DNA from 3 places in the Paenibacillus sp. JNUCC 35 genome. Region 1 is predicted to be linked to each of the others. Evidence: riboswitches for the same ligand, from Rfam matches in the RefSeq annotation. Region 1 holds a riboswitch; each other region holds the start of a gene.
The links. Region 1 has a riboswitch for cobalamin ahead of AC2TF6_RS23580 (ABC transporter substrate-binding protein). Riboswitches for the same ligand answer to the same signal wherever they lie in the genome.
Positions count from the first base shown of each region.

Region 2: it holds a riboswitch for cobalamin, as region 1 does, so the genes downstream of both, cobJ (precorrin-3B C(17)-methyltransferase) here and AC2TF6_RS23580 (ABC transporter substrate-binding protein) in region 1, are expected to answer to the same signal.
Region 3: it holds a riboswitch for cobalamin, as region 1 does, so the genes downstream of both, AC2TF6_RS11790 (class I SAM-dependent methyltransferase) here and AC2TF6_RS23580 (ABC transporter substrate-binding protein) in region 1, are expected to answer to the same signal.

Region 1 covers NZ_CM177771.1:5,215,679-5,219,796, reverse strand. The annotation lists gene AC2TF6_RS23595 (aminotransferase class I/II-fold pyridoxal phosphate-dependent enzyme) at 1-243, shown strand, start outside; gene AC2TF6_RS23590 (aspartyl-phosphate phosphatase Spo0E family protein) at 313-573, shown strand; gene AC2TF6_RS23585 (hypothetical protein) at 628-1,203, shown strand; cobalamin riboswitch at 1,331-1,535, shown strand; gene AC2TF6_RS23580 (ABC transporter substrate-binding protein) at 1,714-2,721, shown strand; gene AC2TF6_RS23575 (FecCD family ABC transporter permease) at 2,722-3,759, shown strand; gene AC2TF6_RS23570 (ABC transporter ATP-binding protein) at 3,759-4,118, shown strand, end outside.
Region 2 covers NZ_CM177771.1:1,338,090-1,342,207, reverse strand. The annotation lists gene AC2TF6_RS06030 (sirohydrochlorin chelatase) at 1-101, opposite strand, end outside; gene cobJ (precorrin-3B C(17)-methyltransferase) at 165-2,084, opposite strand; cobalamin riboswitch at 2,442-2,630, opposite strand; gene AC2TF6_RS06020 (glycoside hydrolase family 13 protein) at 2,737-4,118, opposite strand, start outside.
Region 3 covers NZ_CM177771.1:2,537,340-2,541,457, forward strand. The annotation lists gene bshB2 (bacillithiol biosynthesis deacetylase BshB2) at 1-327, shown strand, start outside; gene AC2TF6_RS11780 (spore coat protein) at 412-900, opposite strand; gene AC2TF6_RS11785 (aminoglycoside phosphotransferase family protein) at 1,099-2,004, shown strand; cobalamin riboswitch at 2,179-2,387, shown strand; gene AC2TF6_RS11790 (class I SAM-dependent methyltransferase) at 2,615-3,484, shown strand; gene AC2TF6_RS11795 (permease) at 3,659-4,118, shown strand, end outside.

The DNA.
Region 1 (4,118 bases):
CAGATCGGTCTCGACTGCCATGAGCCTCAGGGAGCGTTCTACGCGTTCCCTTCCATCGCTTCGACGGGCCTCAGCTCGGAAGAGTTCGCTCAGCGGCTTCTGACCGAAGCGAAGGTGGCGGCCGTTCCGGGACAGGTGTTCGGCAACGGCGGCGAAGGCTTCGTCCGCTGCTCCTATGCGACTTCCGTTTCACAGCTGAACGAGGCTTTGGACCGTATTGGGTCTTTTGTGAAAAAATTGTAAAGACTTGTCCAAAAAATAGTTTTCAGAATCGGAAAAAACTGATATCTTTAGGGTAAAGGAGGGATATGTATGGCTTATTTAGAATATCGTCTGGCCGACAACTCGGGTTGGTACAGCCATGACGTTTCCGATCAACGCTGGTTATCCAAACGACCTGCCAAATTAGCCTCCCTCTTTCACCTGGAAGAAGAAATTCAGTTTATGCGGCACAGACTGGAACAGATGGTTCAGTCCGGTGAGGCTATGACTTCCGAGTCCGTAATTGAAATGAGTACGCTTCTTGATCATAAGATTAACGAATATATGAATCTAGTCCAGAAGAGCCGGTAAATGCCGGCTTTTTTGCAGCGTTTGCACAGGCTATCAGGCAACGGAGGGATTACGATGACACAGAAACGCTGGTTTTCGGCTGCTGTACTGCTTCTATTATTCACCGTCTTGGTTTCCGGGTGCGGGAAGGCCCAGCCCAAAGCGGATGTTTCCATCTTTATGATGGCCCGTGACGGTATACCGGTCGATGCCGCTTTTAAGCTTGAGAATTCGTTGAAAGCGCTTGTGGGGGACAAGCCGTCCATCTATTTGAATACGTCCCCGCTTTTTTCCAATGAGAAGATGATCGTCGAAATGGGATACGGCAATCACGGTATTCTGATCATCCCCGAAGAACAGTTTAAGATTTATGCGGCCGAAGGGGCATTTTTACCGCTGGAAGAGCATTTCAAGCAGGAGGACTATCCGGAGGGCGTACTCGAGGCGACGATTGAACCTGCCGGGAAGAAAAAGAATCCGCCCGAAGCGCCCAAGAAGGAGACGCACCTGTACGGCATTCCGCTCCAGTATTCCAAGTGGATGAAGGATAACGGCGTGGAGGGCAAAGGGCTCGTTGCTTTCATGGCGGTGAACAGCCGCAATCCCGAGCAGTCGTTCGAGGTGCTCAAAAAGATCGCCGCCAAATCCTGACGCGACGGCCTTGGCGCCGCCACGACTTTATGGCCCGTGCGAGGAACTGCAAGCGGTGCGGTGACTAAAGTCCTTGTCTTTCCGGCGCCGCTTGGCCTATAATGGGGGATGAACTTGAAGGCCCAACCTCATACGTTTACCGTCAGGTCCCGAAGCGGCGTCTCCAGCGGAGCCGAAGCCCAGGGTGAAAAGGGAAGCCGGTGCAAATCCGGCACGGTCCCGCCACTGTAATACGGAGATCGTCTTACGATGTCACTGTCCGCGCGCGGATGGGAAGGCAAGACGGTCAGCCATCCGTAAGTCAGGAGACCTGCCTGCCGGTTTGCAGCACAATATCCTTCGAGGAGAGGATCGCGCGAAACCGGAAAGGACGTCCGACTGACGGCCGTTTCACCTCGTGATTCCGAAAGTTATCCCCTCTATCTCCGGATAGAGGGGATTTTTTGTTGACATGCGCGAACATCGTGGGACAACCTCAAGTCAAACTAAATCAGCAAGGGAGTAGAGAACATGAACAACGATCGAAGAACCGCTAGGGGTTTTAAATACGCCCTGCTGCTGCTTGTTTTGACGATGGCCGTCGGCCTGGCAGCCTGCGGCAAGCAAAGCACGGATAACGGGACGGCGGGCTCGGCCTCTCCGGCGGCAAGCACGGCTCCGCAAACGAGCGCGAAGAAAACGCAGTATCCTTTGAAAGTAACCGATGCGACAGGCAAGGAATTTACGTTCGAGAAAGCGCCCGGTAAAATCGTGTCGGTTTCGCCGGCGGAGACGGAAGCTCTTTTTGCGATCGGTCTGGGCGATACAATCGTCGGCGTGTCCGATTTTGACGATTATCCGGCGGAAGCGAAAACGAAGCCGAAAATGGGCGGAATTACGCAGCCTAACCAGGAATCGGTTATCGCGTCGGGAGCCGACATTGTTTTCACAGGCGTTTCGATGAAAAAAGAATCGGTTGAAAAGCTGCGCGCCATGGGTATCAACGTGTTCAAGGTGGAGCCTAAGACGCTTGACGACGTCATGAAAAATATTCAGCTCTACGGCCAGATTACCGACCATCAGGAACAGGCGGAAAAAGTCGTCGCAAAAATGAAAGAAGACCGTCAGAAAGTTACGGATGCTGTAAAAACCGTAGCGGCGGACAAGAAGAAAAAAGTCTACATCGAATTCTCCCCGGGCTGGACAGTCGGCAAGGGCGAATTTATGGATGAGCTGATCACGCTGGCGGGCGGTGTCAATGTCGCTTCCGACATTACGGGCTGGAAGCAGATCAGCGAGGAGAAAATCATCCAGCAGAACCCGGACGTTATTTTATTCGCCAAAGACGTGGTGGATGACAAAACGAAGAAAAATCTTGAAGAACTCATTCGCGGACGCAGCGGGTGGAACGAAATCAATGCCGTTAAAAACAACCAGGTGATCGGTCTCGACCAGAATACGCTGACCCGTCCGGGACCGCGTCTGACAGAGGGACTCCTGCAAATGGCTAAAGCCATCTATCCGGACTTGGTGAAATAAATGAAACCTAAATGGGGACTTTGGGGAGGAGTAGGAGTTTTACTCCTTCTTCTTTCTATTGTGCTGAGTCTTTCGCTGGGCTCGGCCCATCTGCCGGTGAGTCAGATCGCTTCGATTCTGGGGAGCAAGCTGCCTTGGATCGGAGACCGAATCACGCCGGACTGGCCCGTATCCTCAGAGCAGATTATTATGAAGGTAAGGCTGCCGCGCGTGATGCTGGCCATCCTTGTCGGGGCCTCCCTTTCGGTAGCGGGAGCCGCTTTTCAAGGCGTCCTGCGCAATCCGCTTGCGGACCCGTATACGCTTGGGGTCAGCAGCGGAACGAGCGTCGGCGCGGCGTTCGTCATTTACTTCGGTCTGCAGACGACGTTTTTCGGTACGTGGACGATACCGGTCGTCGGGTTTGCCACAGGAGCCGTTTCGCTTTGGATCGTTCTACGACTGGCCCGGACTGACGGCAAAATCCGTATGGAGACGCTGCTGCTTTCCGGTGTCGTGATGCAGGCGTTTCTCGGCTCCGTGGTTTCTTTTCTCGTGTCGATGTCCAAGCAGGTCGTCAATGAAATCATTTTCTGGCTGATGGGCAGCCTCGCTATGAAAGGCTGGTCGTACACAACCGTTCTCCTTCCGTATTTCCTCGTTACTTTCGTTGTGCTTTACAGCTATGCGCGGACACTCAACCTGCTGGCGCTCGGGGAACGTCAAGCCGCCCATCTGGGTATCCATGTCGAGCGGACGAAATTGATCGTGCTGATCACCGCTACACTGGTGACGGCTGCCGCCGTTTCCGTATCCGGCGTCATCGGGTTTGTCGGGCTGATCGTGCCTCATCTGATCCGTCTGATCGCGGGACCGGATTACCGGCTGATCGTGCCGCTTTCCGCCGTTGGCGGAGCCATCTACGTCCTTTGGGCCGACACGCTGGCCCGGACGCTTCTAAGCCCGACAGAGATTCCGCTCGGCGTAATCACCGCGTTTCTGGGTGCGCCGTTCTTCGCTTATCTGCTGCGCAAACAGAAGAAATGGGGGAGAAGCTGATGGAACCGATCATCGAAGTGCAGGGTGCTGGAAAAAGTTTCGGCGGAACCCGCGTGCTCAAAGATATCCGTTTCGAGGTGAAGCCCGGCGAATTTTTCGGCATCATCGGGCCCAACGGGAGCGGCAAATCGACTCTGCTGAGGCTTATCTCCGGCGTAGACCCCCTTACGAAAGGCCGTATTCTTCTCCAGGGGAGGGAAGTCGCGGACTACGCCCGCAAGGAGCTGGCACGCTGGCTTGCCGTGCTTCAGCAGGATGCGCTGCCTCCGCTCGGTTTCACCGTCCGTGAGGTGGTCGAAATGGGCCGGTTCCCTTTCCAGAACTGGCTCGGGGAAGATCGGGAGGACGCCGCTGCGCTT
Region 2 (4,118 bases), 2.4 Mb from region 1:
GCCTGCTCCATCGTTTCGGCGAGCCGGCTTACAAACGCCCGGACCTCGCTGTTCCCTTCCGCGTCACGGCTTCCGTGACCTACAAACAGTACCGCATCCATCGGTTCTGCCTCCTTTTTTTTGTATCCCTGTATTGAAAAGAACTCCTCATGTTTACGGGTTCGTTAATCTCCGCACAAAGCGTTTTCGATTTGAAAAGCGGGGACTTCCCGGTGACGGTAGCCTTCCAGCTCTTTTACGCGGGCAAAAAACTTATGGAACCGTTCGTTCGGGTGCCCTTCGTTCCGGTACCGGGCGACGATCCGCTCTATGGTCTCGACCAGTTTGTCCGGCTCGATGCCTTCCGCAACGGGCTGCGCCGCGTGGGCATTGCGGCCGACCGTTTTCCCCCCGAGGAACAGATCAAACTTCTCCCGGCGGTACACGATGCCGATATCTTCCTTCACCGCGCCGTAGCAGGCCATGCCGCAGCCGTTGAAACCGATTTTCATCTCTTTGGGCACGGCCGCTCCGCCCAGAAGATCGTGAAGCTCCTCCGCATACGGCACGGCGTCGCCCTTGTCCATATTGCAGAAGTCGCAGGCTTTGACCTGGACCACATCGCCGACCGGAGCCAGCAGAAGCCCTTCTCCGCGAAGCCGTTTCGTTACGGAATCGGGATCGTCGGTCCGCAGCTTGACGAGCAGCTGATGATGAGGCGTATATTCCATCGTTCCTGTATCGCCGACAGCGGCCGCGAGGACCATCAGCTGTTTGGCAGTCAGGTTTTTGTTCGCAAGTCCGGGGCTGACGGCGAACTCGAGAATAGCCTGCTGGCGGAAAAATCCGCTTGGGGAAGCGGAGGGAGCCGTTCCGACGGGCTCGCCCGTCACGAGACGGAGCGCCTCTTCCGCAAGCTCATACGCGGTAGGAGCCGAAGCTTCGAAGGAAGCCGCAGGTGCGGCAGACGGACGTACGGCGACCGCAACCGCCGAGTCCCCGTACTCCCCGGCCCCCGAAGACGCGGGCGTATCGTACGCGGACCGTGTCCCGGCCGCTTGTATGCGGACCGGCGAATCTTCGCGGTCGTAGTCGTCGGCAGTACCGGTCCCTTCGGCTTCGGGGCTGTATTCGCCGTAGCCGTCATCCCCGTACTCGTCCTCGTCGAAGAAGGACGGCAGACCGGCGCTGCCGGCTTCCCGCTGCTCCGCGGACCGGAAAGCGGTACCGGGCTGTCCCGTCAGGGCCGCTTCCGTTTCCGCGCCGGTTTCCGCTTCCTGCTCCAGAGCCCACGGCTCGGCTTCCCGCCGGAGACGCTCATGAGGGCGCAGGGGCTGAATATCGCTGTCCAGCGTATACTTGCGCTGATAGCCCCTTGGCGTAATCATGAGTCCCTCGTAGTTGCGGGTCGCGGAGTTGCCGATGATCACGGTAGTAAGCATGCCGATGTCATGCTCCAGCATCTCCGCAAGCGTCGTCAGCACGACGTGCTCCCTGTCGCGGTAGGCGCTTTTGACGATACCCACCGGAGTATCGGGAGAGCGGTGTTTCAGCAAAATCTGCTGCGTCTCCACGATCTGGCGTGTTCTTCTGCCGCTCCGCGGGTTGTACAGCGCGATGACGAAATCGGCGGATGCGGCCGCTTCGACTCTGCGCCGGATGAGATCCCACGGCGTCAGGTGATCGCTGAGGCTGATCGTGCATGCGTCGTGCATAACGGGAGCTCCAAGCAGCGAAGCGCACGAGTTGATCGCCGAGATGCCGGGCACGATTTCGACTTCCACGCCATCGCTCGGCTTCCATCCTTTCTCGATCAGCACCTCGTACACGAGACCCGCCATACCGTAGACGCCCGCATCTCCGCTGGATATAACGGCCACCTTACGTCCGGCCTCCGCCTGTCTGACGGCTTCCTGCGCACGGCTCACTTCCTCGGTCATGCCCGTACGCACGACCTGTTTGCCGTCGATCAGGCTGCGTATCAGATCCACGTAAGTGTTATAGCCAATAATGACTTCGCTTTCCGAAATCGCCTCGCGCGCGCGTTTTGTAATATGGGCTTCGTCCCCGGGGCCAAATCCGATGATAAGCAGTTTACCGGCCATTCCCATTCCTCCTCTTCCCTGTAAAAAAAGCTCCAGCGCTTACGCTGAACAACCGTTATCAAGCAGTCCGGCCTTCCTGTCCGCTTCGAACAGGCGGCCTTCTATATGCACGGCGGTGCGCCTTCCGGCGACCTGCCGTTTGCCTTCCCGTCTCGTCCGGACAATAAAAAAAGCATTTCCACCCTCTTCGGATAGAAATGCTTCGAACTTTCGAGCCATTAAGCGGGAATATCCCGCATATGCTTCCAACCCGCACAGTCGCCGGCCCCGGGCAATCTTGTACGCCCACGTTCCGGCAAGCCGCCGTTGGCAGCGATTCAGCCGTTCTCAACACCTCCCTAAATCCTCGTAGGTTATCTAGTGTTATTTAAACAGGCAGGTCTCCTGGCTCGGAGCTTTCTTCGGCGCCTTCCCGGAAAATCCAGTGACGTTGATGCCGAAAAAAATTTTCCCTGCGATTGCAGGGGGCTCCTTACAGTGGCGGGTCCGCGTCGGTCTTTCACCGAACTTCCCGTTTTAAGCCGAACCCGGTTCTTATGGACTGTCTGATCCGTTCGAATGGGCTCCGCACCTGTTTTTACCATATTCGATTGTGTTCTGTTCATCATAACATCCGGTCAAAGAACTTGTCTATGCCGATAAACGCTCCCCCTCAACCGAGCAGATAAACTCTGGCTTCATAAGCCCGCAGTTTGAGGACGCCGGTATCTTCGCCGGAGACGGGATCGTAATTTGAAATGAGAAGCTCCGCGTCCTTCCCCTTTCCCAGCTCTTCCGGCCATGTAAACTCCGGCGTTCCGTCGAAAAAGTTCAGAATCACCAGCAGCTTCTCCCCGTTCAGCGTCCGCGTATACGCATAAATTTCCGTGTCCAGCGGAAGCAGAAGCTTGTATTCGCCGTAAACGATGACGGGATGCTTTTTGCGAAGCGCGATTAGGCTGCGGTAGTAGTGGTAGACGGACTTCGGATCTGCTGCCGCTGCCGCCGCATTGATCCCGGTATAATTCGGGTTGACCTTGATCCACGGTTCCCCCGTCGTAAATCCGGCGTTCGCCGTATCGTCCCACTGCATGGGGGTGCGGGCGTTGTCCCGGCTTTTTTTCCAGATCGCCTTCATGACTTCGTCCTGGGGCTTGCCAAGCAGCTTGGCCTGCTTGTAGTAATTGATCGTTTCCACATCGCGGTAATCGCCGATCAGATCGAACGCGACATTGGTCATACCGAATTCTTCCCCCTGAAAAATATACGGCGTCCCCTCCAGCGTCAGGAGAAACGCAGCCAGCATTTTGGCCGATTCCACCCGGTACCGGCCTTCATCTCCGAACCTCGAAACGGGACGGGGCTGATCGTGATTGCCGAGATAGTTGGCGTTCCAGCCTTTGCCGTGAAGGACCGTCTGCCAGCGGCTCATCACTTTTTTCAGCTCCAGCAGGGTCCACGGCTTCGACTCCCATTTGCCCGTCCCGGCGGAAGCCGCATCCAGATTCATATGCTCGAACTGGAAAACCATGTTCAGCTCATGGCGCTCGTCCCCCACGTAATCCAGCGCCTGCTCCGGACCCAGTCCGGATGTTTCGCCGACCGTCATGATGTCGTAGTTAAACAGCACCCGGTCATTGAGTTTGTGCAGCAGCGTATGTACCTTTTCCAGATTCGAAAAAAGCTGGTAAGCCTGCACAACGGGCAAATGCCGGGGATTATCGGCATCCGGCAGCCCCTGCGCTTTTACGATATGAGCGATGGCATCGAAGCGGAAACCGTCGACTCCCTTGCCTAGCCACCATTGCACCATCCGGAAAAGCTCGTCGACCATTTCGTCGTTCTCCCAGTTGAGGTCGGGCTGATGCTTCGAATACAGATGCATGTAATACTCATCCGTCTCCGGGTCGTGCTCCCAGACGCTTCCGCTGAAGTAGGACTCCCAGTTGTTCGGGAAGAGCCCCTCTCTCCCCTTCCTCCAGATATAATAGTCGCGTTTGGGATTGTCCCTGGAAGAACGCGATTCTTTAAACCAGGCATGCTGGTCGGAGGTAT
Region 3 (4,118 bases), 2.7 Mb from region 1:
CTTGTCATTACGTTCTACCCGGGCTACAGCGTGCATCCGGATCATGACGCAACGGGCGCGGCCGTGATTGATACGGTCCAGCGAATCCCCGTGGAAGAGAGACCGGTCGTTCACTGCATCGCTTTTTCCAAAGGATGCGAAGATGTGCTCGGCAAAGCGGATATCGTGAGCGATGTCAGGCCGTATCTGGGGCAGAAGCTGGGCTCGATCCTTGCACACAGCTCCCAGTTCCAGCTCAACGGAAAGCTGAGCGGCAAATCCGCGAACGACAAAGAGGTGCAGGAACGGTTCGGCCACGAGCGGTTATGGACCTACCGGTTTCAATAAAAGAATGTGCGGGGCGGAAGCCGTTGCCGCATGCCGAAAGACCGCCAAGGAGCAGGCGTATCGTTCCTTGGCGGTTTTTTGCCGTTATTCGAGGGAGAGGGCGGCTTGAGCGTTGGCCGCGTCGTTTTCCAGCAGTTCCTTCAGGTCATAAGCGGGGTACGCACCGTCCGCATACATCCGGTTGAACACTTTGGCGTGAAATTCGACCGCTCTCAACAGATGTTTCACAAAGGTTGCCCGGAGACGGGGAGTCGCGGTTTCCGTGAGGGCGCAGGCGTAGCCGCGTACGGCCGTTTTGGCAAAACCGAGAAGCTGTCCCGCTTCCAGGACGGGCAGCTCCGGATTTTTATTCCTGGAGGAAGCATGCGCTTTGGGATAATACGCCAGCAGCTCGTTCAGATTCTGCTCCAAGGTTTGTATCGCCTCTCTAAAGAGCGTTTGAAGCCCTTCGTCCGTAAGCGTCGGCAATTTTTGTTTAAACGCGATCAATTGTCCGGTTTGAAGGCTCACAAGCTCGTGAAGCTCTAAGGTTTCGTGCCAGGCGAGATGTTTGGGGACTTTTGGCAGGCTCATCTTCTCAGACTCCGTTCGTGGGGTTTCTAACAGCCTATGTGAAGGGGCCGAAATTAGTAAGTTGTCAGCATCTCCAGACGGAAGTTCAAGTTAACAGAAGAGTTAATGGGGAATAGTTAATTGTTAAATATTTAATACCTATCAGGGACACGACAACGATGCTAAGATGTTTTTAACCTTAACTAAGGAGTCCTCGGAGTGCCGAATAACAGCAGCCTTATTTCAAAAGCCGTTTTAATAGCAGAAAAAGCCGGATTAAAGGACATTACTCCTCTCGAGCTTGGTAATGGCGGGAACCTGATCGTTCATTTGGCCCCGTATCCGATTGTGGCCCGAATAGCCACTGTGCTTTCAAAAAATCATGCAGATTACGCCTACAAGGTACTGGTTCGTGAATTAAGAGCCGCACGTCATCTCCAATCAAAGGGAGTGCCGGTACGATTGCCAACTGACCGTACGGACGCAGGACCATACGATATTGGCGGCACATGGATGACGTTTTGGAAGTATGTTCCCCCTACAGAACTGCGGCGCCCTTCGCCAAGCGAAGCAGTTGAACTGGTGAATAGACTTTCACTGGCATTGAAAGATTTTACCGATGAGATTCCTATGCTTGGTGTTTGGGAGCGGACATGTCAATCGGCTTTTAGATTAATGAAGCATCCGGATCAGCGTATACAAAACTTGCTAAGTCTGTTCTTCGCGATGGATAGACAGATGCGTCTCGAAACAAGTTTGCTACTACCGTCTCATGGAGATGCCCATTCAAGAAACTTAATACCGAGTCCCGAAGGCTGGGTCTGGTCGGACTTTGAGGATTTATCCTGGATGCCCGCATACTGGGATTTGGCTTCATATGTAGGCAATCTTGCATTATTCAACGGAATTCAGGAGCCAACCTTTCAGTATATCTGGAGTCAGATGAATATTCAGGCCGATAAGCAAGCTTTTGGATTTGCTGTTACCGCACGCATCCTTATGTCCACTTTAGGTAACTTGGATTTCGCACTTTCAGGCAGCGGAGATTTGGAATTTGCATATAAACAGCTTGGGCTGGCAAAAGATTTTATTAATCAAATCAACCTGATTATGGAAGGGGAATAGCGGAGTCATAAACCGTCGCGGCTCCACTTAATAGTCCGAAGTTTGGTGGGCCCGCCTTACCGGTACATCTGCTTGCCCGTACGCTTCGGTCATTTGCCAAAACGCCTGATTTGGACTACTATTAACCGTGAAGTTGTTTGGCATGCATGCTTTTCTTAAGATAATGGACTATCAAACATTCTTTATTAAACAGGTTCCGGTTCTTTCTCCGGGGAGAGGGAACGGATTAAAAGGGAAGTTCGGTGCAATTCCGATACGGTCCCGCCACTGTAAGGGGAAAAGGGGGAGAGGCCCCGGCCGAAGCGCATCACGTCACTGGTTAATCCGGGAAGGCGCGCATAGGGTTCCCGAGTCAGGAGACCTGCCTGTTTACCGGTAACTTCATTCCTACGCGGATAGGATGGCGTTGATGCGAATGTTCTCCCTAATCGTCCGGGTCCCGACCCGAGCGTATTCATGCGATGAACCCAAACATCCTGCCTCCGGCGGGATGTTTTTATTTGTTTCGGATCGATTGACTCCTCCGGCTTTACACGTAAAATGAAGTCCGCCGCATTTTGATCAAAAGAAGTATGAACAAAGATCTTCAAACCGCATGGGGAGGCAAACGATGTATTACGGAGTCAAACTAAATACGAATTACAAAACCCTCTGGCAGGAGGGGATGAAGGACTGGGACGGAAATCTTCCCGTACGGATGACCGATGACGTCAAGGAAGAAGGGTTCTGGAACGCTTTTATGAAAAAGAAAGAACAAGCCGGGGTGGATTCCTGGGTCGCCAACCTACGCAAGGAGCTGATCGCTTTGATTGATCCCGGCGAGGATGTGCTGGAAATCGGTCCCGGCTGGGGAAACTATACGTTCGAAGCGGCCGAGAAAGCGGGTTCCCTCACCTGTGTCGACAGCTCCGAAAGCGTGCTTGCTTTCCTGAGAGCCGCAGCGGAGCGGAAGGGCTGGAATCATTTAAACTTCGTGCATGCCAAGTGGGAAGAGCTTCCCGAGGTGGAGCGAGCCGACGTGGTATTCGGCGTCAATTGTTACTACCGGATGCAGGAAATCGACCGGGCGCTGCTGCACATCAACAACACGGCGAAGCGTCTCGGAATCGCGGGGATGGTAAGCGGTCCCGAGAGACCGCACTACAAGGACATCCAGGAGCAGCTGGGCTGCCGGATCAAATTTCAACGCAGAGATTACATCCATTTGCAGAATCTGCTATATGAACTGGGAATCGATGCGAACTGTAAAATGGTCAACCTGCACAAAACATATGCCTACGATACGGAGGAAGAGCTGCTGAAGGACAACCTGAGCGCGGTTTTGGACAAGGAGTATGACCGCAGGAAGGCCGTTGATCTCTTGTACTCTTATGTGCGTGAAGAAGACGGCAAGCTGATTTACCCGCACAATTTCAAAGCGGCTCTCCTTTACTGGAAGCCGGAAAAACGGCTGGAACCTGCGGACCTCCCGCGGAAGTGATACGGATCGTGCAGGTTTAAATCCGAGCCGCTGAAGCATTATCCCGGTAACGCGGTTTCGCGTGCCGGGATTTTTTTTGGCTTCACGGACCGGACAAGGGAAGGAGCTTGTCATAGATTCGGGCAGACTCGCATAGAGATGAAGAAGAGGATCAGGGTAAGGGAGAAGTCTTTTTTGTTGAAAAACGTAATGATTACGATTAAAATAAAAATACTGTCTTACACAGGAGGAGAGAACGTGCATTTCAGCGGAGCAAGCAGAGGGATGAGAAAAAGACACCTGATTTATATCGCAGCGGGAAGTTTCCTGGCTATACTGGCCTGGCAAGCCGTGCGGACAGGGAATGCGGTGCTGCCGGACCCTTCGGTCATCCGCCTGTTCAAGACGATGTTTATCGGCATCGTGCTCGAAGCGGTTCCTTTTATTATGCTCGGTGTGCTGCTTTCCTCGTTCATGCAGGTCTACATCCCGGAGACCTGGATCCGCAAAGCGATCCCCCGGAATCCTTTGCTCGGATTCGTGTTCGCCTGTCTGCTGGGCATCCTCTTTCCGATTTGCGAATGCGGCATGATCCCGGTCGTCCGGCGGCTGATCAACAAGGGAATGCCGCTGTACATAGGCGTAGTCGTCATTC